Linked DNA regions of Variovorax sp. PBL-E5. The protein of the gene in region 1 interacts with the protein of each later gene in a pairwise test. Links are inferred from orthologs where the notes say so. Each region holds a gene or a part of one and is shown in the gene's direction. Other genes may lie near its edges.

The links.
Region 2: the proteins of cyoB (region 1) and WDLP6_RS12970 interact in binary tests that used the Escherichia coli proteins (3 or more experiments, as listed by UniProt). The link is inferred for Variovorax sp. PBL-E5 from one-to-one orthologs.

Annotation. Positions count from the first base shown.
Region 1 is NZ_LR594671.1:102,113-117,100, forward strand. The notes cover bases 7,973-10,940. They hold cyoB (cytochrome o ubiquinol oxidase subunit I), read left to right. Parts: upstream 7,973-8,429; coding sequence 8,430-10,451; downstream 10,452-10,940. Other genes in these bases: cyoA (ubiquinol oxidase subunit II), read left to right, coding at 7,973-8,396; cyoC (cytochrome o ubiquinol oxidase subunit III), read left to right, coding at 10,448-10,940. In the rest of the region: WDLP6_RS00515 (ABC transporter substrate-binding protein), read right to left, coding at 1-992; WDLP6_RS00520 (SDR family oxidoreductase), read right to left, coding at 1,016-1,789; WDLP6_RS00525 (enoyl-CoA hydratase/isomerase family protein), read right to left, coding at 1,803-2,630; WDLP6_RS00530 (AMP-binding protein), read right to left, coding at 2,659-4,221; WDLP6_RS00535 (IclR family transcriptional regulator), read left to right, coding at 4,340-5,122; WDLP6_RS00540 (adhesin), read right to left, coding at 5,180-5,647; WDLP6_RS00545 (MFS transporter), read right to left, coding at 5,828-7,165; more of cyoA, read left to right, coding at 7,326-7,972; more of cyoC, read left to right, coding at 10,941-11,086; cyoD (cytochrome o ubiquinol oxidase subunit IV), read left to right, coding at 11,193-11,552; WDLP6_RS00570 (SURF1 family protein), read left to right, coding at 11,549-12,337; WDLP6_RS00575 (ATP-binding protein), read left to right, coding at 12,334-13,635; WDLP6_RS00580 (response regulator transcription factor), read left to right, coding at 13,625-14,161; WDLP6_RS00585 (DUF5672 family protein), read right to left, coding at 14,175-14,988. UniProt on the Escherichia coli protein: Cytochrome bo(3) ubiquinol oxidase is the terminal enzyme in the aerobic respiratory chain of E.coli that predominates when cells are grown at high aeration.
Region 2 is NZ_LR594671.1:2,658,602-2,673,620, reverse strand. Bases 7,942-10,940 are described here. They hold WDLP6_RS12970 (pyridoxal phosphate-dependent aminotransferase), read left to right. Parts: upstream 7,942-8,857; coding sequence 8,858-10,024; downstream 10,025-10,940. Other genes in these bases: WDLP6_RS12960 (acyltransferase family protein), read right to left, coding at 10,378-10,940; WDLP6_RS12965 (DUF3309 family protein), read left to right, coding at 10,135-10,293; WDLP6_RS12975 (CysB family HTH-type transcriptional regulator), read left to right, coding at 7,942-8,861. Outside these bases: WDLP6_RS13025 (class I SAM-dependent methyltransferase), read left to right, coding at 1-490; WDLP6_RS13020 (hypothetical protein), read left to right, coding at 645-1,013; WDLP6_RS13015 (response regulator), read left to right, coding at 1,121-1,507; WDLP6_RS13010 (branched-chain amino acid ABC transporter substrate-binding protein), read right to left, coding at 1,552-2,760; WDLP6_RS13005 (hypothetical protein), read right to left, coding at 2,883-3,305; WDLP6_RS13000 (DNA polymerase III subunit chi), read right to left, coding at 3,305-3,745; WDLP6_RS12995 (leucyl aminopeptidase), read right to left, coding at 3,742-5,244; LPS export ABC transporter permease LptF, read left to right, coding at 5,266-6,375; LPS export ABC transporter permease LptG, read left to right, coding at 6,372-7,481; WDLP6_RS12980 (sirohydrochlorin chelatase), read left to right, coding at 7,487-7,855; more of WDLP6_RS12975, read left to right, coding at 7,920-7,941; more of WDLP6_RS12960, read right to left, coding at 10,941-11,448; ATP-dependent RNA helicase HrpA, read right to left, coding at 11,573-15,019. UniProt on the Escherichia coli protein: Shows aminotransferase activity with methionine and histidine as substrates, and to a lesser extent also with phenylalanine.

The DNA of each region.
Region 1 (14,988 bases):
GCATCGGTGCCGGCGTCCTTGATGGCGCGCAGGTAGTGCATCGTCGACGAGTAGTTGGCGGCCTGGATCGCGGTCGGCATCTTCTTCATGCGGTCGAAGTAGCGGCGCGACCATTTGCGCGTCTCGTCGTTGCTGTCCCAGTAGAAGGCCTCGGTCAGCATCACGCCCTGGGCGGCCTTGAGGCCGACGCCGTGGATGTCGGTGATGAACACCGCGAGCCCGGCGAGGTTCTGCTTGGCCGGATCGATGCCGAATTCCTGCGCCGACTTGATCGCATTGATGGTGTCGCTGCCGCCATTGGCCAGCCCGATGATCTTTGCGCCCGAGGACTTGGCCGCCAGCATGAAGGACGAGAAATCGCTCGCGTTGAACGGATGGCGCGAGGTGCCGACGACCTTGCCGCCCGACGCCACCACGACCTCGGTCACGTCGCGCTCGATCTGCTGGCCGAAGGCATAGTCGGCGGTGAGGAAATACCAGGTGTTGCCGCCGTTCTTGACGATCGCCTTGGCCGTGCCGTTGGCCATCGCGTAGGTGTCCCACGCGTAGTGGACGCTGTTGGGGCTGCAGCTGTCGTTGGTCAGGCGCGTCGAACCCGCGCCGTTGATGATCGCGATGCGGTTCTTCTGCTTCGCCATGTCCGACACGGCGAGCGCGACCGCCGAGTTGGTGAGGTCGGTGATCATGTCGACCTTCTGCACGTCGAACCATTCGCGCGCCTTGTTGGCCGCGATGTCGGCCTTGTTCTGGTGGTCGAGTTCGAGCACCTCGATCGGCCGGCCGAGCACCTGGCCGCCGAAGTCCTCGACGGCCATCTTCACCGCCATCACCGAGCCGCGGCCCGAGAGCTCCGACAGCACGCCGCTCATGTCGGTGCTGACGCCGATGCGGACCACGCCATCGGAAATCGCGTCGCCCTGCGCCTGCGCGGCCGCGGCGAGCGCGAGCACTGCGAGGCCGATCGCGCCCGTGCGCCATGGAAGTCTTTGCATGATGTCTCCTTCTTCGGGTGGTGTCAGATCACGTTGCGGGTCAGCCCGCCGTCGACGCAGATGTTCTGGCCCGTGATGTAGCTCGCATGCACCGAGGCGAGAAAGGCGCACAGCGCACCGAAGTCCTCGGCCGTGCCGAGGCGCTGCATCGGAATGCTCCTGGCCATCTCTTCGCGCACCGCCTCTTCGTCGAGCGCGAGCCGCCGCATGCGGTCGGCGATCACGCGCTGCAAGGCGCCGGTGTCCATCAGGCCCGGCAGCAGGCCGTTGACCGTGATGCCGTGCGGCGCGACCTCGCGCGCGAGCGAGCCCATCGCACCGGTGAGCCCGACGCGCAGGCTGTTGGACAGCGCCATGTTCGGATAGAGCTCCTTCACCACGAAGGAGGTGATGTTGAGGATGCGGCCGAAGCGCTGCGCGCGCATCGCGGGCAGGAAGGCGCGCACCACTTCGAGCGGGCCGAGCACGTTGGTCTCGTGGCTGCTGCGCCAGGCGGCCAGCGCGGTTTCCTCGAAGGGCGCGGCCGGCGGCCCGCCGGCGTTGGTGACGAGGATGGACGGCTCGCCGATGCGCGACACCGCGTCGATCAATGCGGCGCGCTGCGCCTCGTCGCCGATGTCGCCGGCGATGAAGCATGCATCGGGCAGCGAATGCGCGGCCGTCTCGCCCTGCTGCGCATCGCGGCCGTTGAGGATCACGCGCACGCCCGCCTCGGCGAGCGCGCGCGCACAGGCAAAGCCGAGCCCGCGCGTGCCGCCGAGCACCAGTGCCGTTCGTCCTGCGATGCCGAGGTCCATGCGTGCGCCCTGGCTAGAACGGGCAGGAGGGCTCGAAGGACGGCGCGCGCCGCTCGCGCAGCGAGGCGATGCCTTCCTTCACGTCCGGCCCCGAGAAGCCCATGAACTCGAGCGCGAGCGAGCTGTCGAAGGTCGGGCCCGCGAGGCGCAGCCAGTTGTTGAGCGCGTACTTGGTCCAGCGGATCGCGGTCTGCGAACCCTGCGCGAGTTTCTCCGCCACTTCGAAGGCCTTGGCCACGAGCTGGTCTTCGGGCACGGCGAGCGACACCAGGCCGATGCGCTCGGCCTCTTCGCCCGAGACGGCTTCGCACAGCATCAGGTAGTACTTGGCCTTGGCCATGCCGCACAGCAGCGGCCAGACGATTGCCGCATGGTCGCCGGCCGCGACGCCCAGGCGCGTGTGGCCGTCGATGATGCGCGCGGTGGTGCTGGCGATCGAGATGTCGGCCAAAAGTCCCGCGACCAGGCCCGCGCCGACGGCCGGTCCGTGCATCGCCGAGACGATGGGCTTGCTGCAGTTGATGACGTTGTAGACCAGGTCGCGCGCCTCGCGCCAGACGCGCGCGCGCACGTTGAAGTCGTTCGCCATGTCCTCGACCAGGCCGAGGTCGCCGCCGGCCGAGAAGCCCTTGCCCTCGCCGCGGATGATGGCGACGCGCGTCTCGGGATCCTTGTCGATGTCGCTCCAGATGCCGGCCAGCTCGCGGTGCAGGGTGTGGTCGGCCGTCGAGAGCTTCTTGTTGGCGCTCTGCGAGGCGCCCATGACGATCTCGAGGATGCCGCCGGGGTGGCGCTTCAGGGTCAGCGCGTGGTAGTGCGCGTAGGGGGCTTCGTTGGCCATGTGTCGGTCCTTGGATGGTTCGTGAATCTCAGATTTTCTTGCGGTCCTGCCAATACGGTTCCTTGAGCAGGTTCTTCTGGATCTTGCCGATGGGCGTCTTCGGAAAGCCGTCGACGAAGCGCACCAGCCGCGGCCGCTTGAGCCGCGCCAGCTTCTGTTCGCATTGCGCGACCACGCGCGCCTCGCTCAGCGTGCAGCCGGGCTTGAGCAGCAGGTAGGCGGCCGGCACCTCGCCCCACTTGTCGTCGGGGATGCCGAACACTGCGCATTCGGCGACTTCGGGCAGTTCGTAGAGCACCTGCTCGATCTCTTTCGGGTAGACGTTCTCGCCGCCCGAGATCAGCATGTCCTTGGCGCGGTCGATCAGCGTGATGAAGCCGTCGGCATCGACCACGCCGATGTCGCCCGACAGCCCCCAGCCGTGGCCGAGGCGGAAGAACTCGGCCGTCTGCACCGGCTCGCCGTAGTAGCCGATCATCAGGTTGTCGCCGCGCGAGGCGACCTCGCCCATCTCGCCGGCCGCGGCCGGGCTGCCGTCGGCGCGCAGCACGGCGACGTCGACGTTGTAGGGCTGGCAGCCGACGCTGCCGAGCTTGTCCTGCACGCGCTGCCACGGCAGCGCCGCGATCACGCCCATCTCGGACTGGCCGTAGATCTGCGTCAGGCGCAGTTGCGGCAGACGGCGCATCAGCTCGACCTGCACCCAGTCGGGCATCGGCGCGCCGGCGAAGGAGAGCTTGGTCCAGCTCTGCAGATCGCGCGCTTCGAGCCCGGGCAGCATCGCCAGCGCATTGGCCTGCGTCGGCACCATGAAGGTGGCGGTGATGCGCTCGGCCTCGACCGCGTCGACGAAGGCCGCGGGCGACCAGGGCGTGACGAACACGGTGGTGGCACCGACCAGCATGGCCGGCTGGAACATGATGTTGAGCGCGGCCACGTGGAACAGCGGCGTCACGATGGCCACCACGTCGGCGGCTTCCAGATGCTCTTCGACCACCACGGTGTGCGCGGTGATGGCGCGCGCGCGGTGGTTCATCAGCACGCCCTTCGGATGGCCGGTGGTGCCGCCGGTGTAGGTCATGCAGAAGGCATCGCGTTCGTCGATCGGCACCTCGGGCGGCGTCGCGGGCTGGTCGGCGATGAAGCGGTCGAAGGCGAGGGCGCCGGGCAGCGCGCCGCTGTCGGGCTCACCGCCGATCGCGATGACATGCCGGATGCCGGGGCAGGCCGCGCGCACCGCCGCTACCTTGTCGGCGAACTGCACGTCGTACAGCAGCACCTGCGTCTCGGACTTGTTCAGCACATAGCTCAGCTCGTCGGGCGCGTAGAGGATCGAGACGTTGTTGAGCACCAGCCCCGTGCGCGCGACGCCGAAGAACACGGCGCCGTAGGCCGCGAGGTTGCGGCACAGCATCGACACGATCGCGCCCTTGGGCAGGCCGAGTCCGAGCAGCGCGTGCGCGATGCGGTCGGCCGCTGCATCGAGCTCGCGGTACGGCACGCGCTCGGTGTGCTGCGCGCCGCGAAAGACGATGGCCGCCTTGTCCGGGAATCGGCGCGCCGAGCGGCGCAGCATGTCTCCTGTCAGCATCCGGGTGCCTTTACGAAATGCGGAAAATGTTTTCGTTTAGCGTAAATGCTGTACCGGGCACGTGTCAATCCGCGGACAATCCCGCGGTCGAAGCAAGCAATCAACCCGGAACCCGAACATGGACAAGCGCGCGCAGGCCGGTGTGCAATCGGTGGAGAACGGCCTCGATCTGATGCTGATCGTGGCCCACAACCGCCGCCCGATGAAGATCACCGACATCGCCGAGCAGGCCGGCATCTCGCCGAGCAAGGCACACCGCTACCTGGTGAGCTTCCTGCGCACGGGCTTCATCACGCAGGACCCGGAGACGGGGCTCTACGGCATGGGCTCGGTGGCGCTGGAGTTCAGCCTCTCGTGCCTGGCCACCATCGAGCCGATCTCGCTCGCCACGCGCGAGGCCGAGCGCCTGTGCGCCGCGCTTGGCCACACGGTGGCGGTGTCGGTGTGGGGCAGCTTCGGGCCGACGGTGGTGCGCTGGGAGCAGCCGGCGCGGCCGGTGATGGTGAACGTCGGGCTGGGTTCGGTGTTTCCGCTCTACCGCTCGGCCACGGGGCGCGTGTTCGCGGCCTTCATGGCGCGCGAGCAGATGAAGGCCTACCTCGCATCACCCGTGAATCGCGAGCCGTCGGCCGACACGCCCGAAAGCATCGAGCAGGTGCGCGAGCGCGGCATGGCGCGCGCGGTCGGCGACTTCATGGAAGGCATGAGCGCCTTTGCCGCGCCGGTGCTCGACGACCGCGGGCGCCTGGTGCTGACGATGACGGTGCTGGGCTACAAGGCCGGCTTCGATCATCGGTGGAGCGGGCCCGTGGCCGCCGCGTTGCAGAGCGCCGCGCAAGGACTGTCGCGCACGCTGGGTTATGAGCACCAGCGCCTCGCGCGCTCCAGGGCGGTGGCGTGAGCGCGTGAAAAAGCCCGCAACGCGCGAGCGCTGCGGGCTTGCCGAGGCCGACCTCGACTACTTCTTGACGCCGACCGAGCCCGACCCCTGGGCCTGGCCATTCACGCCCGCGCCGCCGAGCGAGCCCGCGGCGCCGGTCACGCCGTTCAGCGTGCCGCCGACGGTGTGGGTCACACCGCCCACTGCACTCGTCGCACCGCCGACCGCACCGGTGGCACCGCCGACCGCACCGGTGGCACCGCCGACCGCACCGGTGGCACCGCCGACCACGCCGCCGAGCGTGTTGCCCAGCCCGCCTGCCGCATTGCCCGTGCCGCTCGTTCCCGCGCTGGCGCCGGTGTGGGTCTGTGCGCCGGCGCCTGCGGTGCCCTGCTGCGGTGCCGCGCTGGTCTTGCCCGAGGCATTGACGTCGGCGTTCACGCCCACGCCCACGCCGAGGTTCTGCGCATTCGCGATCCCGCCTGCGGCGAGCAGGCCTGCGAGCAAGGCGCCGAGAACGAGGGGTTTGTGTTGCTGCATCTTCATGGGTGACGGTCCCTTTCATTGAATGGTCACTGATGGAAGAACCGGCTTTCGGCCAGTTCCCGGTGAACCGTAGGGGACGGGACGCAGTGCGCCTTGTGCGCGACAGTCGCGCGTGGCTGTGGGAGGTGGCCGTCGGCGAAATGGGGGGCTGGCGCGTTGGCGCCGCGCCGCGCGGGGAACTCAGTCGCGCACTTCCATCGCGCGATTGAGGCGCAGCGCCGCCAGCGTGCAGGCCGCACCCGACAGCAGGTACACGCTGACATAGGCGAGCCCGAAGTGCGCCGAGAGCCCGAGCGCCACCAGCGGCGCGAAGGCCGCGCCGATGAGCCAGGCCAGGTCGGAGGTGAGCGCCGCGCCGGTGTAGCGGTAGCGGGCGCTGAAGTTGGAGGTCACGGCGCCGGCGGCCTGACCGTAGGAAAGCCCCAGCAGCACGAAACCCAGCAGGATGAACGCGTCCTGTCCCACTCTGCCGCCATCCATCAGCAAGGGCGCGAAGCCGCTGAACACGCCGATCAGCGTGGCCAGGATGCCGAGCGTGCTGCGCCGCCCGATGCGGTCGGCGATCACGCCGGACGCGATGACGGCCGGGATCGCGATCGCTGCGCCGATGATCTGGACCACCAGCACCTCGTTGACCGGCTGCGTCGAATACAGCGTGATCCACGACAGCGGGAACACGGTGACCAGATGAAACAGCGCATAGCTCGCCAAGGCCGCGAAGGCACCGATGAACAGGTTCGAGCCCTGTGCGCGCAAGAGCTCGCGCACGTCGCAGGGTTCGAGTCCGCGCTCGCGCAGCAGCTCCGAATATTCGTCCGTCGCCACCAGCCGCAGGCGCGCGAACAGGGCCACCACGTTGATCGCGAAGGCGACGTAGAAGGGATAACGCCAGCCCCAGTCGAGGAAATCGTCCGACGACAGGTTCGCGTGCAGGAACAGGAACAGCGCGCTGGCGATGATGAAGCCGATCGGCGCGCCGAGCTGCGGAATCATCGCGTACCAGCCGCGCTGCTTGGCCGGGGCGTTGAGCGCCAGCAGCGAGGGCAGGCCGTCCCACGAGCCGCCGAGCGCGATGCCCTGGCAGAAGCGCAGGATCGACAGCAGCACGATCGATGCGAAGCCGATGCTGGCATAGCCCGGCAGGAAGGCCATGCCGGCCGTCGAGATGCCGAGCAGGAAGAGCGCGACCGTGAGTTTGGCGCCGCGCCCCCAGCGGCTCTGGATCGCCATGAACGCGACCGAGCCGAGCGGCCGCGCGATGAAGGCGAAGGAGAAGATCACGAAGGCGTAGAGCGTGCCTTCGAGCCGTTCCTCGAACGGAAAGAACACGGACGGGAACACCAGCACCGACGCGATGCCGTAGACGAAGTAGTCGAAGTATTCGGAGGCGCGGCCGATGATCACGCCGATGGCGATCTCGCCCGGCGCGACGCCGGAATGGTCGGGGGTCGTGAGCCGCGCGTTGGATTCCATCGAACGCGTCGAAGGCTCGGCGGGATGCGGACTGATGCTGGACATCATGCGTGCTCGTGGTTCCGGTGGTGTGTCATGCGAACACCCGAGGTTCTCACCGCTGGCGAAATTTAGCCATAGGACAAAACGTCCAATAGCTTCTGCGTGCCATTGGTCGTAGATTCTGCATGTTCCAGATCACGCCCACCTCTTCTTTCTTCCGGCAATGCCTTCGCTCAAGAACCTTCGCGGACTGCTCCTGCTCCCGGCCGTCGCCCTGCTGGCCGGGTGTAACGCGGTGTTGCTGAATCCGTCGGGCGACATGGCGGTCCGGCAGCGCGACCTGATCTACATCTCGACCGGACTGATGCTGCTGATCGTGGTGCCGGTGATCGTGCTGATCCTGCTGTTCGCCTGGCGCTACCGGCAATCCAACCGCGAAGCCACCTACACGCCCGATTGGGACCACTCGACGCAGCTCGAACTCGTCATCTGGGCCGCACCGCTGCTGATCATCATCGCGCTCGGCGCGCTGACCTGGATCAGCACGCACACGCTCGATCCCTACCGTCCGCTGCAGCGGCTGGACAACGGGCGCGAGATACCGGCCGACAGCAAGCCGCTGGTGGTCGAGGTGGTGGCGCTCGACTGGAAGTGGCTCTTCCTCTATCCCGAGCAGGGCATCGCCGTGGTGAACGAGCTGGCGGCGCCGGTGGACCGGCCGATCACGTTCAAGATCACGGCCTCGTCGGTGATGAACTCTTTCTTCATCCCGGCGCTCGCCGGCCAGATCTACGCCATGCCGGGCATGGAAACCAAGCTGCACGCGGTCATCAACAAGCCGGGCGAGTTCGAGGGCTTCTCGGCCAACTACAGCGGCGCGGGTTTCTCCGGCATGCACTTCAAGTTCCACGGCATGAGCGCGGGCGATTTCGACCGCTGGGTGCAGTCGGCCAAGGCCGGCGGCGGCACGCTCAACCGCAACGGCTACCTGCAGCTCGAGCGCCCGAGCGAGCGCGATCCGGTGCGCCGCTACGCCAGCGTCGCGCCCGGCCTGTACGACGCCATCCTCAACCGCTGCGTCGAGAGCAACAAGATGTGCCTGAAGGACATGGCGGCGATCGACCAGGACGGCGGCCTCGGCATGCCGGGCAGCTACAACCTCGCGTCGCTCGACCCCGCGATGCGCACGCGCCTGGGCGTCGACGGGAAACCCGTGCGCAGCTACGTCGCCGCCATGTGCAGCGTCAACGATCCGCCCGACGCGCCGTATCTGGCCGCGGGCCGGCCGAACTGAGCCGGCGACGGCTCCCCACATTCCGGACGCACGATGTTCGACCATCCCGACCTCACAAAGCTGATCTTCGGCCGCCTCACCTGGGAGGCCATTCCGTACCACGAGCCGATCCTGCTCGCGACCTTCATCGCCGTCGCCATCGGCGGCATCGCGATCCTCGGCGCGCTGACCTACTACCGCGTATGGGGCTACCTGTGGCGCGAGTGGTTCACCAGCATCGACCACAAGAAGATCGGCGTGATGTACATCGTTCTCGGCCTGGTGATGCTGCTGCGCGGCTTCTCCGACGCGATCATGATGCGGCTGCAGCAGGCCGTGGCCTTCGGCGATTCGACGGGCTACCTGCCGCCGCACCACTACGACCAGATCTTCACCGCGCACGGCGTGATCATGATCTTCTTCGTCGCCATGCCGCTGGTCACGGGGCTGATGAATTTCGTCGTGCCGCTGCAGATCGGCGCGCGCGACGTGGCCTTTCCCTTCCTCAACAACTTCAGCTTCTGGATGACCGTCAGCGGCGCGGTGCTGGTGATGATGTCGCTGTTCGTCGGCGAGTTCGCGCGCACTGGCTGGCTGGCCTATCCGCCGCTCTCGGGCATCGCCTACAGCCCGGACGTCGGCGTCGACTACTATATATGGTCCTTGCAGGTGGCGGGCATCGGCACGCTGCTGTCGGGCATCAACCTGATCGCGACCATCGTGAAGATGCGCGCGCCCGGCATGGGCCTGATGAAGATGCCGATCTTCACCTGGACCGCGCTGTGCACCAACATCCTGATCGTCGCCGCCTTCCCGGTGCTGACCGCGGTGCTCGCGCTGCTGGCGCTGGACCGCTACGCCGGCACCAACTTCTTTTCGAACGACTTCGGCGGCAGCGCCATGATGTACGTCAACCTGATCTGGATCTGGGGCCACCCCGAGGTCTACATCCTGGTGCTGCCGGTGTTCGGCGTGTTCTCCGAAGTGGTGTCCACCTTCGCCGGCAAGCGCCTGTTCGGCTATGCGTCGATGGTGTACGCGACGATCGTCATCACCATCCTGTCGTACCTGGTGTGGCTGCACCACTTCTTCACCATGGGGTCGGGTGCGAGCGTCAATTCCTTCTTCGGCATCACGACGATGATCATCTCGATCCCGACCGGGGCGAAGATCTTCAACTGGCTGTTCACCATGTACCGCGGCCGCATCCGCTACGAGGTGCCGATGCTGTGGACGGTCGGCTTCATGGTCACCTTCGTGATCGGCGGCATGACCGGCGTGCTGCTCGCGGTGCCGCCGGCGGACTTCGTGCTGCACAACAGCCTGTTCCTGATCGCGCACTTCCACAACGTGATCATCGGCGGCGTGATCTTCGGCCTCTTCGCCGGCATCACCTACTGGTTCCCGAAGGCCTTCGGCTACACGCTCGATCCGTTCTGGGGCAAGTGCTCGTTCTGGTTCTGGCTGGTCGGCTTCTATCTTGCCTTCATGCCGCTGTACGTGCTCGGCCTGATGGGCGTCACGCGGCGCCTGAGCCATTTCGAGGATCCGTCGCTGCAGATCTGGTTCCAGATTGCGGCCTTCGGCGCCTTCCTGATCGCGCTCGGCATCCTGTCCTTCATCATCCAGCTGGTGGTGAGCTTCCGGCGGCGCGAGTCGCTGCGCGACACCACCGGCGACCCGTGGGACGCGCGCACGCTCGAGTGGTCGACCTCGTCGCCGCCGCCCGCGTACAACTTTGCCTTCACGCCGCGCATCCACGACAGCGACGCCTGGTGGGACATGAAGAAGCGCGGCTACGTGCGGCCGCTCGCGGGCTTCATCCCGATCCACATGCCGAAGAACACGAGTGCGGGCTTCATCCTGGCGATGCTCAGCGCGGTGTGCGCCTTTGCGCTGATCTGGCACATGTGGCTGATCGCCGGCGTCGCCTTCTTCTGCGTGCTGGCGGTGGCGATCGGCCACACCTTCAACTACCAGCGCGACTTCCACATTCCGGCCGACGAGGTCGTGCGCGTCGAAGGCCATCGCACGCGCCAGCTGGCCGCGCTGCAACCCGCGGGAGGCCGGGCATGAGCGCCGTGATGGCTCCCGCCGCGAGTGGTGCATCGGCGCCGGATGCGCCGCACTTCTACCTGATCGAGGAACATCACGTCGAGAACGGCACCCTGCTCGGGTTCTGGCTCTACCTGATGAGCGACTGCCTGGTCTTCGCCTGCCTGTTCGCGGTCTATGCGGTGCTGGGCCGCAACTACGCGGCCGGCCCTTCGGGCGCCGACCTGTTCGAGCTGCCGCTGGTCGCGCTCAACACCTCGATGCTGCTGCTGTCGTCGATCACTTATGGCTTCGCGGTGCTGGAGATGCAGCGCGACCGCCTCAAGCCGATGCTGGCCTGGCTGGCAATCACCGGGCTGTTCGGCGCGGCCTTCCTTGGCATCGAGCTCTACGAGTTCACGCACCTGATCCAGGACGGCGCCGGCCCGCAGCGCAGCGCTTTCCTGTCCTCGTTCTTCACACTGGTCGGCACGCACGGGCTGCACGTGACCTTCGGCACCATCTGGCTGATCACGCTGATGGTGCAGACCGCGCGGCGCGGGCTGAGCGCCGAGAACAAGCGGCGGCTGATGTGCCTGTCGATGTTCTGGCACTTCCTGGACGTGGTGTGGATCGGCGTTTTCACCTTCGTCTATCTGATGGGAACATTGAAATGACCCCCAGGCTTGCCCACTTCGTGTGGCCGCCCACCCCCTTGCAGGGGGCAACACCAGCGGCCCGGCAAAGCCGGTTCCGCGGTGTTCCTGGAATGGAGCAATTGCAATGAACGCAGACCACGATGGTGCCGGCGCGAGCCACAGCACGCTCAAGGGCTACATGACGGGCTTCGTGCTGTCGGTGATCCTGACCGCGATTCCGTTCTGGCTCGTGATGGGCAAGGTGTTCGACAAGTCGAGCACGACGGCGATCGTGATTCTGGCCTTCGCGGCGGTGCAGATCGTGGTCCACATGATCTACTTCCTGCACATGAACACCCGATCGGAAGGCGGGTGGTCGCTGCTGGCGCTGATCTTCACGATCGTGCTCGTCGTCATCACGCTGAGCGGCTCCCTATGGGTGATGTACCACCTCAATCACAACATGATGCCGATGTCGACGCAGGACATGAAGTCCATGCCTTGACGCCGCCGTCGCAACGCCATGCCGCACGTTCCACGGCCGCCCGGATCGGGCTGGCGACGTGCGCCGTGGGGGTCTTCGCGGGCTTCGTCGCGCTCGGCACCTGGCAGGTGGAGCGCAGGGCCTGGAAGCTGGACCTGATCGCGCGCGTCGAAGTGCGCGTGCACGCACCGGCCGTTGCGGCGCCCGGGACAGCGCAATGGCCGCAGCTGAATGCGGCCCATGACGAATACCGTCATGTGCGCGTGAGCGGCATCTTTCTTCACGACCGCGAGACGCTGGTGCAGGCGAGCACCGAGCTCGGCGCCGGCTTCTGGGTGCTGACGCCGCTGCGCATGCAGGAGGGCGGCGTGGTGCTGGTCAACCGCGGCTTTGTTCCGCCCGAAGCGCGCGAGCCGGCGGCACATGCGGCGGCCGAGGCCGATGCATCGACGCGCGTGACCGGATTGCTGCGCATGACGGAGCCTGGCGGCGGCTTTCTGCGCCACAACGATCCGGCCGCGAACCGCTGGTATTCGCGCGATGTGCAGGCCATTGCCGGCGCGCGCGGGCTCGACCATGTCGCGCCCTTCTTCATCGACGCCGACGCGGCGCCACGTGCAGCCGGGGCGCCGCGCACCTGGCCGGCCGGCGGGCTGACGGTGATCAGTTTTCCCAACAACCATCTGGTCTATGCGATCACCTGGTATGCCCTCGCGCTGATGACCGCGCTGGCCGCATGGCGCGTCGCACGCGAGGAGACCGGCCGCCAACATCGCCATGCCGACGAGAATGCGGGACGGCCATGAACCAGCCCGCGAGCCTCGACGACGCCACCGGCCTGCAGAACATGCAGCAGCTGATCCAGCTGCGCTGGATCGCGGTCGTCGGCCAGGTCGTCACGATCGCGATCGTGCACTTCGGCTTCGGCATCCGCCTGCCGCTGGGCGCGATGACGGCGGTGCTGGCCTGTCTCGTCGCCTTCAATGCCGCGAGCCTGTTGCGCTGGCGCGCGCATCGCGAGGTCACCAACGGCGAGCTGTTCTTCGCGCTGCTGGTGGACGTGGGCATGCTGACCGCGCAGCTCTATCTGAGCGGCGGCGCGACGAATCCGTTCACCTTTCTCTATCTGCTGCAGGTCATCCTGGGCGCGGTGCTGTTGGAGGCCTGGTCGACCTGGACCATGGTCGCCGTCACCAGCGCCTGCTTCGCGGGGCTGGCGCTGCTGTCGCGGCCGCTGACCTTGCCGCTCGATCACTACCGAGGCCTGGCCAGTCCGTACATCCAGGGCATGCTGATCTGCTTCGCGCTCAACGCGGGGCTGCTGGTGATCTTCATCACGCGCATCGGCCGCAACCTGCGCGCGCGCGATGCGCGGCTGGCGGCGTTGCGCCAGCGCGCGGCCGAGGAAGAGCACATCGTTCGCATGGGCCTGCTGGCCTCGGGCGCGGCGCACGAGCTCGGCACGCCGCTGGCCACGCTGGCCGTGATCCTCGGCGACTGGCGCCGCATGCCGGCCTTCTCGTCGAACCCCGAACTGCTGCAGGAAGTGGGCGAGATGCAGACCCAGGTGTTGCGCTGCAAGTCCATCGTGAGCGGCATCCTGCTGTCGGCCGGCGAGGCGCGCGGCGAATCCTCGGCGAAGACGACCATCGGCACTTTTCTCGGCGAGCTGGCCGAGGATTGGCGCGTGCGGCATCCCGGCATCGACTTCGTCTACGAGAACCGCTTCGGCGCGGACTTGCCGATGGTGTCCGACTCGGCGCTCAAGCAGATGATCGGCAATCTGCTCGACAACGCGGGCGAGGCCTCGCGGCGATCGGTGCGCCTCGAAGCGGCGCGCGAAGCCGATGCGCTGACCCTGATGGTGGCTGACGACGGCGCCGGCTTCGCGCCCGGAATGCTGGCGCAGTTCGGCAAGCCCTACCAGTCGAGCAAGGGGCGGCCGGGCGGCGGGCTGGGGCTGTTCCTGGTCGTCAATGTGGCACGCACGCTGGGCGGCGTGGTCGCCGCGCGCAACCGGCCCGAAGGCGGCGCCGTGGTGCAGCTCACGCTGCCGCTGGCGGCGATCACGCTCGAAGAGGAGGATGAAGAAGATGGGAGCTGATCGCCTGCTGTTCATCGTCGAGGACGACGCCGCCTTCGCGCGCACGCTCGGGCGCTCGTTCGAGCGGCGCGGCTATGCGGTGATGAGCGCTTCCAACCTGGACCAGGTCGAGGAGCTCCTGCGCACGCATTCGCCGGGCTATGCGGTGGTCGACCTCAAGCTCAACGGCGAGGCATCGGGGCTGGCCTGCGTCAAGACCTTGCATGCGCACGATCCCGAGATGCTGATCGTGGTGCTGACCGGCTTCGCCAGCATCGCGACCGCGGTCGAGGCCATCAAGCTCGGCGCCTGCCACTATCTGGCCAAGCCTTCCAACACCGACGACATCGAGGCGGCCTTCGGACGTGCGGCGGGAACCACCGAGGTCGAGCTGACCAGCCGCTCCACCTCGATCAAGACGCTGGAGTGGGAGCGCATCCACGAGATGCTGGCCGAGACCGGCTTCAATATTTCCGAGACCGCGCGCCGGCTCGGGATGCATCGGCGCACACTGGCGCGCAAGCTGGGCAAGCAGCAGGTCAAGTGAACGGCGTGATCGGCTAGGAGGGCTCCGGCGCGAATTCGATCGTGTAGCCGAGCCGCTCGAACACCTGGAGGATCTCGCGCTCGCCATACCACTGGTCCAGTTGCGACAGCGGAACCTCGCTGCGCAAGGTGAGCGGCGACAGCCTCGCGAGTCGGCGCACCTTGGCATGGTGGCCGAACAGTTGCAGCGCATTCCAGCCGTGGTGGATGGCCGGGCCGGCATGCTCGATGGAGAAGCGGCGCGCGACATCGACGGAGGCAAAACGCAGTCCCGCATCTTCGAGTGCAGGGCGCAGCACGCCGCTCAGCTGCACGTCTTCCAGCAGCGGCCGATGCTTCCAGTGCATCGTGAGCGGATTGCCCTCGACCGTATCGGGCGGCGGGATCTCGACGCGAATGTGGGGATGATCGATGAGTGCACGCATGAAGCGGCGGCTTCGCAGGCTGAAGCCGCCGTTCTGAACTGGCGTCACGACGCAACCGGGGCGGCCGTAGTCCTTGCTCCACTCGAAGCGCGTGGACCAGTAGGACGCTTCGGGCGTGACGACGCGAGCCAGGTGGATCGGTGCCCCGACGTAGTCGCAGTCGAGAAACTCGTCGTTCCAGTTGGCCGCGTTGATCACCCAGCCATCGTCCTGCACGACCAGCGCGAACTCGGTCGGCACCACGCGCCAGAGCGCGAACATCATGAACCAGCTGTACTCGTGGTAGTTCATGGGCGCCACGGCGACGTGGCGAATGCCGGCGGCCAGGCCGTCGGGCGCCTGCGGGCAGCACAGCACGGCGCGGCTGCCGGGCATTTGCGCGAGGCTGTGCTGCAGTGCGCGC
Region 2 (15,019 bases), 2.6 Mb from region 1 along the record:
CGGCGGCACCTTGCGCCAAGCGACCCAAGTGGCGGCGGCCCAGGCGCTGCGCCTGCTGGAACTGAACGAGGCCGGCAACCTGAGCCCGGTCCTCCGCGCGTTTGGCGGTTACGCATTCGGCGCCTATCCAGAGGTCGACATGCACTCGATTCCATTCGCCAACGAAACCTTCGACGTCGTGGTGCACTCGGACACGCTGGAACATGTTCCCCATCCGGTTCACGCGCTCGCCGAATGTCGGCGCGTTCTGAAACGCGGCGGCGCGCTGTGCTTCACGGTGCCGGTCATCGTGGGCCGCATGAGCCGCGATCGCAGCGGCCTGTCGAAGAGTTTTCACGGCAGCCCGGCCACGGCCGTCGACGACTATGCGGTCCAGACCGAGTTCGGTGCGGATGCGTGGACCTATGTCATGCAGGCTGGATTCACGAAACTCTCAATCCATGCGGTTGCGTATCCTGCAGCGATTGCCTTCGCAGCGCTCAAGGATTGAAAAACCTCGGCGATCGCCTTCGGCCGCCTGCCCCGGCCAGAGCCGGAAGCTGCCGGAGACTCTCGCAGGGACTTTTCATGCGGGGCCATCGCAGTGAGGTCAGCCGGGCTTACCATCCTCCCCCTGTCGTTCTTCAATCTTTCCAGGAGCCTGGATGGCCCGACCTCACACATCTCGCGATCGAGCGCCGGCATCGCTCGATCAAACCCTCGACAAGACGGAAGCGGTCGCAGCCGATGTGCAGCGCGCATCCGACAACCTCGCGGTCATCAATACCGTGCTGGAGCAGGAGCTGCCCGACGACATCCAGGTGGGCGAGGTGGCCCAGGCCATCGAACATGCCGGGCAACTCGAAAAGAAGCTGGCGCAATCGGCGGAAACGCTGGCCGAGGTCAATGCCGCGCTGACCCAGGAAATCGAGCGGCGCGTCGAGGTCACGGCCGAGCGCGACGAAAACCAGGCCATGATCGACAAGCTGAATACCAAAGCCCGATCGTCCCGCGGCGCATCGACCGAGGGCTGACGCACGGCCGTCTGCTTTCTCCTACGCGATAGCGCGCTGCCGGCTCCTGGGCACTGCCCGGACACAAAGATTAAGTTGAGCAGCTAGTTTCGTAGGCATCCAGACGCATGGCCCTCTTCACGTTCCTTGTCGAAGACAACAGGACCATCCGAGAAAACCTGATCCCCGCACTGGAAGATCTGGCCGGCGTGCAAGTCGTCGGTTGCGCTGAAACGGAGGCCGCCACCATCGAGTGGCTCGCCGCCCATGCCGACGAATGGCAACTCCTGATTGTGGACCTCTTCCTCAAGGAAGGCTCCGGCCTGGGCGTGCTCAGAAGCTGTGCCAGGCGCGCACCGCAACAGCGCGCGGTGGTGCTCAGCAACTACGTCAATGCCGACATTCGTTCGCGCTGCAAGGCACTGGGCGCCGACGCCGTGTTCGACAAGTCGAGGGATCTCGAAGCCTTCTTCGACTATTGCAACAGCGACGCTGCGCCGACCGGCAGCACCTAACGAAAAAGGGGCCCGAAGGCCCCTTGTCTTTTGGCGCGATGCGCTCAGCGCACGACGGCGATCTGCACGCGCTGGCCACCCTTGTAGGTGTAGAGCGTCAGCGCACCGTTCTTGATGTCGCCCTTTTCGTCGAATGCGATCGGACCGGTCAGGCCCTTGTATTGGATCTTGCCGACTTCAGGCAGGTACTTCTCGGGATCGGCCGAGCCGGCCTTCACCATCGCGGCAGCCAGCACCTCCACAGCGTCGTAGACATACGGTGCATAGATCTGGACCTCGACGCCGTTCTTTTCCTTGAACTTCGCCTTCCAGGCCTCCAGCGGTGCCTTGAAGTCGCCTTCGACACCACCGGCTTCGGCGCAGACGACCTTGTCTTCGCCGATCGCGTCGCCGGCCAGCTTGGCCAGCTCGGCCGTGCACAGGCCGTCGCCGCCCATGAACTTCACGTCCATGCCGAGCTGCTTGACCTGCTTGAGCATCGGGCCGCCGACGGCGTCCATGCCGCCGAAGAACAGCACGTCGGGCTTGGCGCCCTTGAGCTTGGTCAGGATGGCGTTGAAGTCGGTCGACTTGTCGGTCGTGAATTCATGGCCGACGATGGTGCCGCCGGCAGCCTTGGCGGCCTTCTCGAATTCTTCAGCGACGCCCTGGCCGTAGGCGGTGCGGTCGTCGATCACGGCGATGTTTTTGCCCTTGAGCGTTTCGACCGCGTACTTGCCCAGCGTGCCGCCGAGCTGCGTGTCGTCAGCCACCACGCGGAAGGCCGTCTTGAAGCCCTGGCGTGTGTACTTGGGGTTGGTCGCCGAGGGCGAGATCTGCGGAATGCCGGCATCGCTGTAGATCTTGGAAGCCGGGATCGTGGTACCAGAGTTCAGGTGACCCACGACGCCGTTGACCTTGCTGTCGACCAGCTTCTGGGCAACCGCGGTGCCTTGCTTGGGATCGCCTGCATCGTCTTCGGCCACCAGCTCGAACTTGGCAACCTTGTCGCCGATCTTGACATTCGCGGCATTCAGATCCTCGATGGCCATGCGTGCGCCCAATTCATTGTCCTTGCCGAGGTGGGCGATGGGGCCGCTGGTCGGCGCGACGTGTCCGATCTTGACGACCAGTGCATCGGCGGGAGGCGCAGCCGCAGGTGCCGCTGCAGTGGGTGCGGGAGCCGCCGCGGGCGCAGCAGCTTCTTCCTTCTTGCCGCAGGCCGCGAGGGTGATAGCAGCAGCCAGTGCGACCGCAGTCCATTTCAATTGCATGGGAACCTCCAGAACATTGATGAATAGAGTTGAAAACCGGTCTTTCGATCCGGGCACAGCCACCGAGCAAGTACCGCGCCGAGGATGCACAGCGCCCTCGCGCTTTCGACCCGGCGCGCAGTTTAGCCCAAGGTTTGCGCGCGCAGCGCTGGCGTAGACCCTGTGTTGTCCGAAAGCTCGTGGGCCAGCGCTTCACTCACCAACGCACGCAAAACCGTCTCGATTTCATTGCGCAATCTGGGGATCAGGGCATCGAGTTGCTGCTGAACGGCAGCTGACACCGCGTCGCTCAGATGCTCCTCCAGGGACAGGTCGACGCGCTGCAGCACGCGATGCAGCAACTGCTCCTCGAGCCGGAAGATCTCGGCTTCGGACCGCTGCGCCTGCGGGTCCAGCGCGATGGTGCGCGACGGCTCGCTCACCGCTGGCGGCGGCACATCCGCAGGCAAGGTCGCCTCGGCGACAGGCGCGGCCTCCGGCGGCAGTTCGAGGACCGTCGTCAAGGTGGGAACGAAGCGAGGCGGTGTGCGCTGCGTGCCGGCCATCAGCTGGAGCTTCCTGCAAAGTCGTGGCGCTGGATCGCATAGCCGCGATCCGCGTAGTGCCGCCAGCGCTTGCGGGCTGCGGAGCGATCGGCGTCGTCGTCGCCGCTGACCGTGTCGATCAAGCGTTCGAAGCGCTCGAAGCCTGCGGGCAGTTCGGCGCCGAGATTCAGCAGCACCTGGCGGTGGGGCGATGGCGCATCGGCGCTGTCCGCCAGAACGACCGGCGAGCGCGACACGGTCTGCGGCTCGGCGGTGCTGCGGCAATGGGCGATGAATTCCGGCGGCGAGAAGGTCCACAGCATCTGGTCGAGCGCATCCAGCGTCGCGCCGTCGGCGACCACCACCACGCGCGCATTGCGGCCGCCGACCGCCTTGCGCAATAGCCGGCAGGCATAGCCCAGCTTGTCCGGCATGTTGAAGTGGAAGTCGATCTCGGTCACTTCGCCGACGCAGTCTTGCGAGCCTTGCGCGCCTTGGGCGACGCAGTCTTCGCGTTGTCCGAGGAAGCCCGGCCCAGCAGGTAGGCCAGCAGCAGTCCGACCGGCCGACCGGTCGATCCCTTGGCCTGCCCGCTCTTCCACGCCACGCCCGCGATGTCGAGATGCGCCCAGGGGAAGTCGGTGGTGAAGCGTTGCAGGAACTTGGCCGCGGTGATCGCACCGCCTGCGCGGCCGGCGATGTTGGCCACGTCGGCGAAGTTGCTCTTGAGGCCCTCCGCATAGTCTTCGTCGAGCGGCATGCGCCAGCAGCGGTCCAGCGACTCCTCGCCCGCGGCCTGCAACGCGCTCGCCAGCGCTTCGTCGGTCGCGAAAAGACCGCTGCGCACACCGCCCAGTGCGATCACGCAGGCACCGGTCAGCGTCGCGATGTCGATCACCGCGGCCGGCTCGAAGCGCTTGGCGTAGTTGAGCGCGTCGCACAGGATCAGGCGGCCTTCGGCGTCGGTGTTGAGCACCTCGATGGTCTGCCCGCTCATGCTCGTCACCACGTCGCCCGGCTTGAGCGCGCGGCCGTCGTTCATGTTCTCGCAGCTCGGGATCAGGCCGATCACGTTGATCGCGGGCTGGATGTCGCCGAGCGCGCGGAACACGCCCAGCACGCTGGCTGCGCCGCACATGTCGAACTTCATCTCGTCCATCTCGGCCGCCGGCTTGAGCGAGACGCCGCCGGTGTCGAAGGTGATGCCCTTGCCGACCAGCACCACGGGGGCCTGGTCCTTGGGCGCGCCCTGGTAGCGCAGCACGATGAAGCGCAGCGGCTCGGCGGACCCCTGGGCCACGCCAGCGAAAGCGCCCATGCCGAGCTTCGCGACCTCCTTCGGGCCCAGCACCTCGCACTTCACGCGCGGCAGCGCGGCCAGCTTGCCGGCGGCATCGGCCAACAGCGAAGGCGTGCAGTAGTTGGCCGGACGATTGCCCCATTCCTTGGCCAGCTCGACACCTGCCACCGTGGCAGCGGCCTGGTCGAAGGCGCCGCGCTGCGCGGCCGAATCGGCCACGCCGAAGACCAACTGCCGGATCGTGCGGGGCTCGGCCTTCGACTTGGTCGTGGTGTAGACATAGCTCGCATCGGCCGCCGCCACCACGGCGCTGCGCAGACAGGCAGCGTCCACGGCGCCGGCGAACACGATCGCGAGGCGCTTGGGGTTGGCGGCCTTGGCTGCGTTGACGGCCGCCGTCACCGCGCTTCGCACCGACGTGGGCTTGCCGTCGCCCGCCGAGACCAGCAGCACGCGCGGCGCAGCGATCCCTGGCGGGCGGTAGAGCGAAAGCAGTTTGCCAGCCTTGTCGGGCAGGTCGCCGGCCTTGCGGGCTTCGGCGATCAACGCCGAGAGCGCATCCTTGGAGGTGCCGGCCTGGGACGCCACGAGGACGATCAGCGCGTCGGTTTTCTCGGCCGCGGCCTGAGCGATGGAGAGGGTCTTGAGTTGAAAGTCCATAATCCTTTTTTTCCCTCGACGATGTTATTCCATTCCTCTCTACGCAAGGAGCTGTCGCGCAGCTTCGGCGCCACGCTCGTGGTGCTGGTCACCATCGTCATGACGATGATGCTGATCCGCACGCTGGGCCTGGCGTCCAAGGGCAGCGTCAATCCCTCCGAGGTCTTCCTGGTGATGACCTACACGGTGCTCGGCTACATGCCCACCATCCTCAGCCTCAGCCTGTTCATCGCCATCGTCGGCACGCTGTCGCGCATGTACAGCGACAGCGAAATGGTGATCTGGTTCTCCAGCGGGCGCGGCCTGGCCGATTTCGTCGAACCGGTGTTCCGCTTCGCATGGCCGGTGCTGGTGCTGATCGCGATGTTCGCGCTGATCGGCTGGCCGTGGGCCAATTCGCAGACCCAGGGCATGCGCGATCAGTACGAGCACCGCAGCGACATCGAGCGCGTGGCGCCGGGCGAATTCCGCGAGTCGGCCGGACGCAACCGCGTGTTCTTCATCGACAAGGACACGCCCGATGGCGCCACGGCATCGAACGTCTTCATCTCCTCGGTCGAGCGCAACCTGCAGATCACCACCTCGGCCCGCAGCGGCCATGTCGAGACCATCGGCGATGCGCGCTACCTGCTGCTGAGCAACGGCCAGCGCGTCGAGCGGCCGTTGTCCAGCACGGAGCTGAAGATCAGCGAATTCCAGACCTACGGTGCCAGGACCGGCGGCGACTCGGGCAATTCGGGCGACGCCGAGCCGGCCCGCTCGCTCACCACGCTCTCGCTGCTGCGGAAGCCGACCCTGATGAACCTCGGCGAGCTGGCATGGCGCTTCGGCATGGTGCTGGCGGGGGCCAATTTCGTGCTGCTGGCACTCGCGCTGTCCAGCGTGAATCCCAGGGTCGGGCGCAGCGGCAACCTGCTTTTCGCACTGTTTGCGTTCGTCATCTACTACAACATGATCAACCTCGGCCAGAGCTGGGTGTCGACCGGCCGTTACGGCATGGGCGGCTTCCTGCTTGCGCTGCATGGCGGGACCCTGCTGATCGGCCTGGCCTGGCTTGCCAAGCGACACTACAACTGGAGCCTGCTGCCACGTCGCGCCGGCAGGTCACCCGCGAACGAATCCCACGCGTGAAAACCATCCGTCGACTGATCTACGTCGAGGTGATCAAGGCGGTGGCCTTCGTCACGCTCGGCTTCCTGAGCCTGTTCTTCTTCTTCGATTTCGTCGACGAGCTGCAATCGATCGGCAAGCCCACGAGCCTGGGCTACGGGGCCGGCCAGGCGCTGATCTACGTCACCCTGCTGATCCCCAGCCACCTGTACGAGCTGCTGCCGATCACGGTGCTGATCGGCACCATCTTCGTGATGGCGAGGTTCGCCCAGAGTTCCGAATACACGATCCTGCGTACCAGCGGCCTCGGACCCTGGCGGGCGTTGCGGGCGCTTCTGCTGCTGGGTCTCGGCTTCGTGGTGCTGACCTTCGCCGTGGGCGACTATGTCTCGCCGATTTCGGATCGCACGGCCCAGCTGCTCAAATCGCGCTATCAGAACGTCTATGCGCTGGCCGGCAATACCGGCGCCTGGCTGAAGGAGAAGCAAGGCGACAAGTCCTATGCGGTCAACGTGATCTCGATGGGCCGCGACGGCACCCTCAAGGACTCGCGCATCTTCGAATTCGATGCCAAGGGCTTTCTCGTCGCACAGACCTCGGCTTCGCTCGCGCGCATCGAGAACGGCCAATGGCGGCTCTTCGGCGTCGAGCGCCAGCAGTACGAAACGAGCGGAACCGGTGACAAGGCGCGTGTCGTCACGAGCACGTTGCCGACCCTCGTCTGGCCGAGCTCCCTGTCCAGCGAAATGGTGTCGGTCGCCCTGCTGCGCCCGGACCGCATGCGCACGCTCGACCTGTTCGAATACATCCGCCACCTCGATGCCAACGGCCAGACGGCGCAGCGCTACGAGATCGAGTTCTGGCGCAAGGTGTTCTATCCGCTGTCGTGCCTCGTGATGGTCGTGCTCGCCCTGCCCTTCGCCTACCTGCACTTCCGCCAGGCGGGCCTGGCGACCTACGTGTTCGGCGGCGTGATGATCGGCATCAGTTTCTTCCTGCTGAACAACGTGTTCGGGTACCTGGGCAACCTGGGCAACTGGGTGCCGTGGTTCACGGCGGCGGCGCCGGGAATGATCTATTCGGTGATGTCGCTGGCCGCATTCACCTGGCTGGTATTGAGGCGCTAGCGACGATGGCTGCAATCGCCGGCATCGTGCTGTTCGCGCACGGTTCGCGCGACGAGCGCTGGCGCCTGCCGGTGGAGGCCGTGGCCCGACGCGTTCAGGCGCTGGACCCGTCCGTCCGCGTGGCCTGCGCCTACCTCGAGCTGGTCGCTCCCGATCTGCGCGAAGTCACGGCCGGCCTGATTGCCGGCGGCGCCACCGCCATTCGCATCGTGCCGCTTTTTCTCGGCATGGGAAGGCACGCGCGCGAAGACCTGCCGCATCTGGTCGACGAGATGCGCCGCCTTTATCCCAATGTGGCGTTCTCGCTGGCCAGGGCCGTCGGCGAGGAGCCGGACGTGATCGAACTGCTGGCGTTGAAGGCATTGGGCCGATGACCGGACGCCGATCCGACATAGACTCCGAAGGCATAATAAAAACCGAATTAAGACGGAATTTGTTATGAATCTTCACCAGTTCAAGTTTGTGCAGGAAGCGGTGCGGCGCAACCTCAATCTGACCGAGGCGGCCAAGGCGCTGCACACCTCGCAGCCTGGCGTGTCCAAGGCCATCATCGAGCTCGAGGAGGAACTGGGTGTCGAGATCTTCGCGCGCCACGGCAAGCGCCTCAAACGCGTGACCGAACCGGGCCAGCACGTGCTCGCGAGCATCGAACTCATCATGCGCGAGGTCGGCAACCTCAAGCGCATCGGCGAGCAGTTCAGCGCGCAGGACAGCGGCACCCTGTCGATCGCCACCACGCACACGCAGGCGCGCTACGTGCTGCCGGTGCCGGTGGCCAGGCTGCGCGAGGCCTATCCGAAAGTCAACGTGAGCCTGCACCAAGGCTCGCCCGATCAGGTCGCGCGCATGGTGATCGACGAGATCGCGGAGATCGGCATCGCCACCGAATCGCTGGCCGACTACGCCGAGCTCGTGACCATGCCGTGCTACGAGTGGCAGCACGTGCTGGTGCTGCCCAAGACCCATGCGCTGGCGGACAAGGAACGCATCTCGCTCGACGACCTGGCGAACGAGCCGATCATCACCTACCACCCGTCTTTCACCGGCCGCACGCGCATCGACCATGCGTTCGCACAGAAGAAGCTCACGCCGCGCATCGCGCTCGAAGCCATCGATTCCGACGTGATCAAGACCTATGTGCGGCTCGGCCTCGGCGTCGGCATCGTGGCCGAGATGGCAGTGCGCGACGACTCCAATGCCGATCTCGTCGTGCGTCCGATGGGCCACGTGTTCGGCGTCAACATCGCGCGTGTCGCGTTCAAGCGCAGCGCCTACCTGCGCAACTTCGTCTTCAAATTCGCCGAGTTGCTGTCGGACCGGCTCGACCGCAACCTGATCGCCAAGGCCTTGGCCGGTCACAACCAGGACTACGAACTGTGAGCTCCGCCCTTGCCCGCACGCCCGCCGTCACGACCAAGCTGCCTGCGGTCGGCACCACCATCTTCACCGTGATGTCGGCACTGGCCGCCGAGAAGAATGCGGTGAATCTCGGCCAGGGTTTCCCGGATTTCGATTGCGATCCGAGGCTGCTCGAAGCCGTCACGCGCGCGATGGCGGCCGGCCACAACCAGTACCCGCCGATGCCCGGCATCCCGGCGCTGCGCCAGGCGATCGCCTCGAAGATCGAGACCCTCTACGGCCACGGCTACGACCCGCAGACCGAGATCACCATCACCGCCGGCGCCACGCAGGCGATCATCACCGCCATCCTGGCCGTGGTGCGGCCGGGCGACGAAGTGATCGTGCTGGAACCCTGCTACGACAGCTACGTGCCCAACATCGAACTGGCCGGCGGCAGAGTGGTGCGCGTGCCGCTGACGCCGGGCACCTTCCGTCCGGACTTCGACAAGATCGCGGCCGCCCTCACGCCGCGCACGCGCGCGATCATCGTCAACACGCCGCACAACCCGAGCGCCACGGTGTGGACCGAAGCCGAGATGCGCGCGCTCGAGTCGCTGCTCGCACCCACCGATGTGCTGGTGATCTGCGACGAGGTGTACGAGCACATGGTCTATGCCGGCGCCCGCCACGAAAGCGCGAGCCGGTTCCCGGACCTGGCCGCACGCAGCTTCATCGTGAGCAGCTTCGGCAAGACCTATCACGTGACGGGCTGGAAAGTCGGCTACGTGGCCGCGCCGGCGCCGCTGTCGGCGGAATTCCGCAAGGTGCACCAGTTCAACGTGTTCACGGTCAACACGCCGATGCAGCATGCGCTGGCGAGCTACATGGCCGATCCGGCGCCGTACCTCGAACTCCCGGCCTTCTACCAGCACAAGCGCGATCTGTTCGCGGCCGGCCTCGCCAGCACGCGGCTGAAGCTGCTGCCCAGCGCGGGAACCTACTTCCAGTGCGTCGACATCAGCGAAGTCAGCGACCTGGGCGAAGCCGACTTCTGTCAGTGGCTGACGAGCGAGATCGGCGTCGCGGCCATCCCGCTGTCGGCCTTCTACGGCGATGGATTCGACCAGCGCGTGGTTCGCTTCTGCTTTGCCAAGAAGGACGAAACGCTGCAGGCGGCCATCGACCGACTGGCACGGCTCTGACATCCGCGGTAGAAGAGTCCTGACCGCGGGAAGGCGCGCCTTCCGTCGAGGGTGCCGAAGGAAGGCGTCGAGCATCGGCTCTTCCAAACATTCCGCCCTAGGAGAACTCCATGTCCCTGTCGTTGATCCTGCTGATCATCGTGATCCTGCTTCTGGTCGGCGCGCTGCCGAGCTGGGGCTACAGCCGCAGCTGGGGTTATGGTCCGAGCGGCGGCCTCGGTCTGGTGCTGGTCATCGTGATCGTGTTGCTCGTGATGGGCCGCATATAGAGCCCCCAGGCGTCGTTCGATACCCCTGCAGAAAGACCCGCTTCGGCGGGTTTTTCTTTACCTGCTCGGTTCGATGATGCCCGCTCAGCTCTCGCCGCGCGGCACGCCGGTCGCCAGACGGCCGCCTCCTGCAGTCGCGGCAGGCCGCAGATGGCGGCGCTGCGAATAGAAGTCCAGCACCCAATAGATGACGAACGACACCGCGACCGCCGAGACATAGAAAAGAATCGGCGAGCGCAGACCCGTCTGCTTGAGCAGGAAGTAGACCGACATGTGAACCAGGTAGAGCGGATAGGAAATATCACCCAGCAAACGCAGGACTGCGGATGCGCGCGCGTTCTGGATCGGCCTGCGCGCCAGGCGCACGAAGGCCCAGAGCACCAGGGCGAGGGTGCAGGCTTGCAGAAGGTTGTCGACGATGTCGTGCGTGAAGAAATCGGGCACCCCGCCGTGCTTCCAGCGCCAGCCGAACTGAATGGCCGCCGCGAGCAGGATATGCACCGTGAAGATAAGTGCGATGTCTTTCAGGACCGGCACTGGGTTCTGCAAATTCCTCGCCAGCCGCAGCCCGGCCAGCCAGATGAACGCCAGCAGCAACAAATTGGCGCCGTATCCGAGGCCGGCATAGTAGTCCAGATGGAACAAGGTGCGTCCGCAGGTGTACGCCACGTAGCAGCCGAATGACACGAACACGAGCTTTCGCAAGGTCGAGTCCTTCAGCGTGAAGAACAGGGGCGTGAGGCTGTAGAGCCAGAACTCGAGCGCGAGGCTCCATGCAGGCCCGACGAAGGAGGTCGCGGTGACGATCTGATTGAGGAACAGCACGTTGGCCAGCAGCGCCAGCACGGGGGGATGCGATCCGTGCTCCATCACGAACACGATGTACGCAAGGACGATGCTCGCCAGGTAGACCGGGTAGATGCGCTTGACCCGGCGAATCAGAAATCCGTCCGGCACCTTGATGAAGGAAGCACCGATGGAGTAGCCACTGATCAGCAGAAAGCCCAGCACCGCTTCGAAGGCACCGAGCTTCGGGATCAGGCTCCAGGCGCCGATGGGAACGTATTCGCGCAGGTGGTCGAAGGCAACGATGGAGGCGAGCAGAAACCTGAGCGCGGCCAATAGGCTCCATTTCTCGAACTGCGGCAGTTGCATCACGTGTTCCTAGGCTGATGGGGGGCCAAATTTCATCGACCCCACACGGCGAGGCGGGCTGGATCCCAATCGTAACGCAATGCATACTTTTGTATGCGAATATTTTCTCGCCCAAACGGCATATTTACATCGATAGCAGTGCCCAGAGCTTGTCCAGCCGCTTGACGCTCACCGGCTGCGGCGTGCGCAGCTCCTGGGCGAACAGGCTGACCCTCAACTCCTCCAGCAGCCATCGCAGTTCGCTCATGCGCTCGTCGACCTTGCCCTTGCGCTCGGCCACCAGGCGCCAGTAGCGCTGCTCCTGCGGCCGCAGCTCGGCCATCCGCTGCGTATCGCGCGCGGGATCGGCGCGCAGCTTGTCCAGGCGCAACGTGATGGCCTTGAGGTAGCGCGCGAAGTGCTGCAGCTGCGGCCACGGCGTTCCGATGATGAAGTCTCGGCCGATCAGGCGCTGCAGCTGCTGCGACGCATCCGCCGCGGTATCGGGCGCGGCCTTCGAATCCCTGATCTTGCGCAGCGCCGTGCCGTACTCGACGAGGATCACGCCGGCCAGCCGCGCGACCTCGTTGGCAATCAGCGTGAGGCGGCCGCGGCCTTCCTCGACGCGGCGCTTGAATGCGGTCTCGTCGGCCGGCAAGGGATCCTGCAGGAACGCACGCTCCAGCGCGACATCGATGATCTGCGCGCGCAGGTCCTCGAGCGTGCCGAGCGGCATGTAGAGCACCGCCATCTTCTGCAGGTCGGGGATGTTCTTCTCGAGGTATTTCAGCGCGTCCCTGAGCTGCAGCGCGAAGAGCCGCCGCAGGCCCGCGCGATGCTTCGCTGCCGCGACGGCCGGCTCGTCGAAGACTTCGATCGTGACCGCGTCGCCGCCGTCGATCAGCGCCGGAAAGCCGATCAGCGATTGCGCGCCGCGCCGGACTTCCATGAGTTCAGGCAGCTCGCCGAAGGTCCAAGCGGTATAGCGCTGTCCCGCGGGCGGCGCGGCTGCGGCCGGTTCCGCGGACCGGGCAACGCCGGCATCGGCGACCGATCTTTCCGGCCCTCCGGCGCCTGCGGGCGGCACCGAAGCCCTGACATTCAGGACGGCCAGTGCCTGGAACGCGCCGCGCGCCTGCGCGCCGAGCTCCGCCTTCAGCGCGCCCAGATTGCGCCCCATGCCGAGTTGCCGGCCATGCTCGTCGACCACGCGCAGGTTCATGAAGAGATGCGGCGGCAGCATGTCGAGCTTGAAGTCGGCGCGCTTCACGTCGAGGCTGGTCTCGTCGCGCACGCGCTTGAGCACGGCATCGGTCAACGCGCCGGCACCGAAGACCTCGGGCGCCGAGAGCTGTTCGGCGTAGCGCGCCGCGGATTCAGGCAACGGCACCAGCCGCGCGCGCGGCTTCTGCGGCAGGCTCTTTTGCAGCGCCTGGATCTTGTCCTTCAGCATGCCGGTGACCAGCCACTCGCAACGCTCCTCGCTGACCTGGTTCAGCACGAAGAGCGGCACCGTGACGGTGAGGCCGTCGCGCGCATCGCCGGGCTCGTGCAGGTAACTTGCCGCGCAATCGACGCCGCCGAGGCGCACGGTCGCCGGGAAGGACTGCGTCGTGATGCCGGCCGCCTGATGCCGCATCAACTCGTCGCGTGTGAGATACAACAGCCGCGGCTGTTCCTTCGACAAGCGCCGGTACCAGTTCTCGAACATGACGCCACTGGCCGCGTCGGCCGGCAGCTGGGCATCGTAGAACGCATAGATCAGCTCGTCGTCGACCAGCACGTCCTGCCGGCGCGACTTGTGTTCGAGCCCCTCGACCTCGCGCACCAGCTTGCGGTTGGCGGCTAGAAACGGCAGCCTGCTTTCCCACTGCCCGCCGACCAGCGCTTCGCGAATGAAGATGTCTCGCGCCGCGACCGGATCGACCTTGGTGAAGTCGACGCGCCGTCCGCTGTACACCACCAGCCCGTAGAGCGTGGCGCGTTCCAGCGCCGTGACCTGGGCGCTCTTCTTTTCCCAGTGCGGATCGAGCAGCTGCTTCTTCAGCAGATGGCCGCCGACCTGCTCCAGCCATTGCGGCTCGATGTTGGCGATGCCGCGGCCGAAGAGCCGCGTGGTCTCGACCAGTTCGGCCGCGACGATCCAGCGCCCCGGCTTCTTCTTCAGATGCGCGCCGGGATGGCGATAGAACTTGATGCCGCGCGCGCCGAGGTAGGCCTCGTCGTCCTCGGGCTTCCAGCCGATATTGCCGAGCAGACCGGCCAGCATCGACAGATGCAATGGTTCGTAGCCCGCCGGCTCGGCGTTGATGCGCCACTTGTGCTCGGTGACGACGGTCAACAATTGCGAGTGGATGTCGCGCCATTCGCGCACGCGGCGGATGTTGATGAAGTTCTGGCGCAGCAACTGCTCGTACTGGCGGTTGCTGAGCTTGTGGCTGTCGCCATGGCCGCCGCGCGCATCGTGGATCCATTTCCATAATCGCAGGTAGCCGCTGAACTCGCTCTTCTCGTCGTCGAACTGCGAATGCGCCTGGTCGGCCTGCTGTTGCGCTTCCATCGGCCGGTCGCGCACGTCCTGCACGCTGAGCGCGCTGGCGATCACCAGCACTTCCTCGAGCGCGCCGCGCGTGCGCGCTTCGAGGATCATGCGGCCGACGCGCGGATCGAGCGGCAGCCGCGCCAGCTCGCCGCCGGTCGGCGTGAGTTCATTCGCATCGTCCACCGCGCCCAGTTCGTTCAGCAACTGGTAGCCGTCGGCGATCGCGCGCCGCTGCGGTGCTTCGAGAAAAGGAAAGCGCTCCACGTCGCCCAGGTGCAGCGACTTCATGCGCAGGATCACGCCCGCGAGCGAGGAGCGCAGGATCTCGGGGTCGGTGAAGCGCGGCCGGCCTTCGAAATCCTTCTCGTCGTAGAGCCGGATGCAGATCCCGTCCGCCACCCGGCCGCAGCGTCCGGCCCGCTGGTTGGCCGCGGCCTGGCTGATCGGCTCGACCAGCAGCTGCTCGACCTTGCTGCGGAAGCTGTAGCGCTTGACGCGCGCGGTGCCGGTGTCGATCACGTAGCGGATGCCCGGCACGGTGAGCGAAGTTTCGGCGACGTTGGTGGCCAGCACGATGCGGCGGCCGGTGTGGCCGTCGAAGATGCGGTCCTGCTCGGCCTGCGACAGGCGCGCGAACAGCGGCAGCACCTCGGCGCTGCGCATCAGCGGCTGGTGGCTCAGGTGCCGCCGAAGATGATCGGCGGCCTCGCGGATTTCGCGCTCGCCGGGGAGAAAGACCAGGATGTCGCCCGCGTGGTGCGGATCGCGCCAGAGCTCATCGACGCCCTCGGCGATGGCGTCGTTCAGGTCATGGTCGCGCGACTCCTCGAAGGGCCGATAGCGCTGCTCGACCGGAAACATGCGCCCCGACACCATGATCGTCGGCGCCGGTCCCTTGGCAGAAGCAAAGTGCTGCGCGAAGCGATCGGCATCGATCGTGGCCGAGGTCACGATCACCTTCAGATCGGGCCGTCGCGGCAATATCTCGCGCAGGTAGCCGAGCAGGAAGTCGATGTTGAGCGAGCGCTCGTGCGCCTCGTCGATGATCAG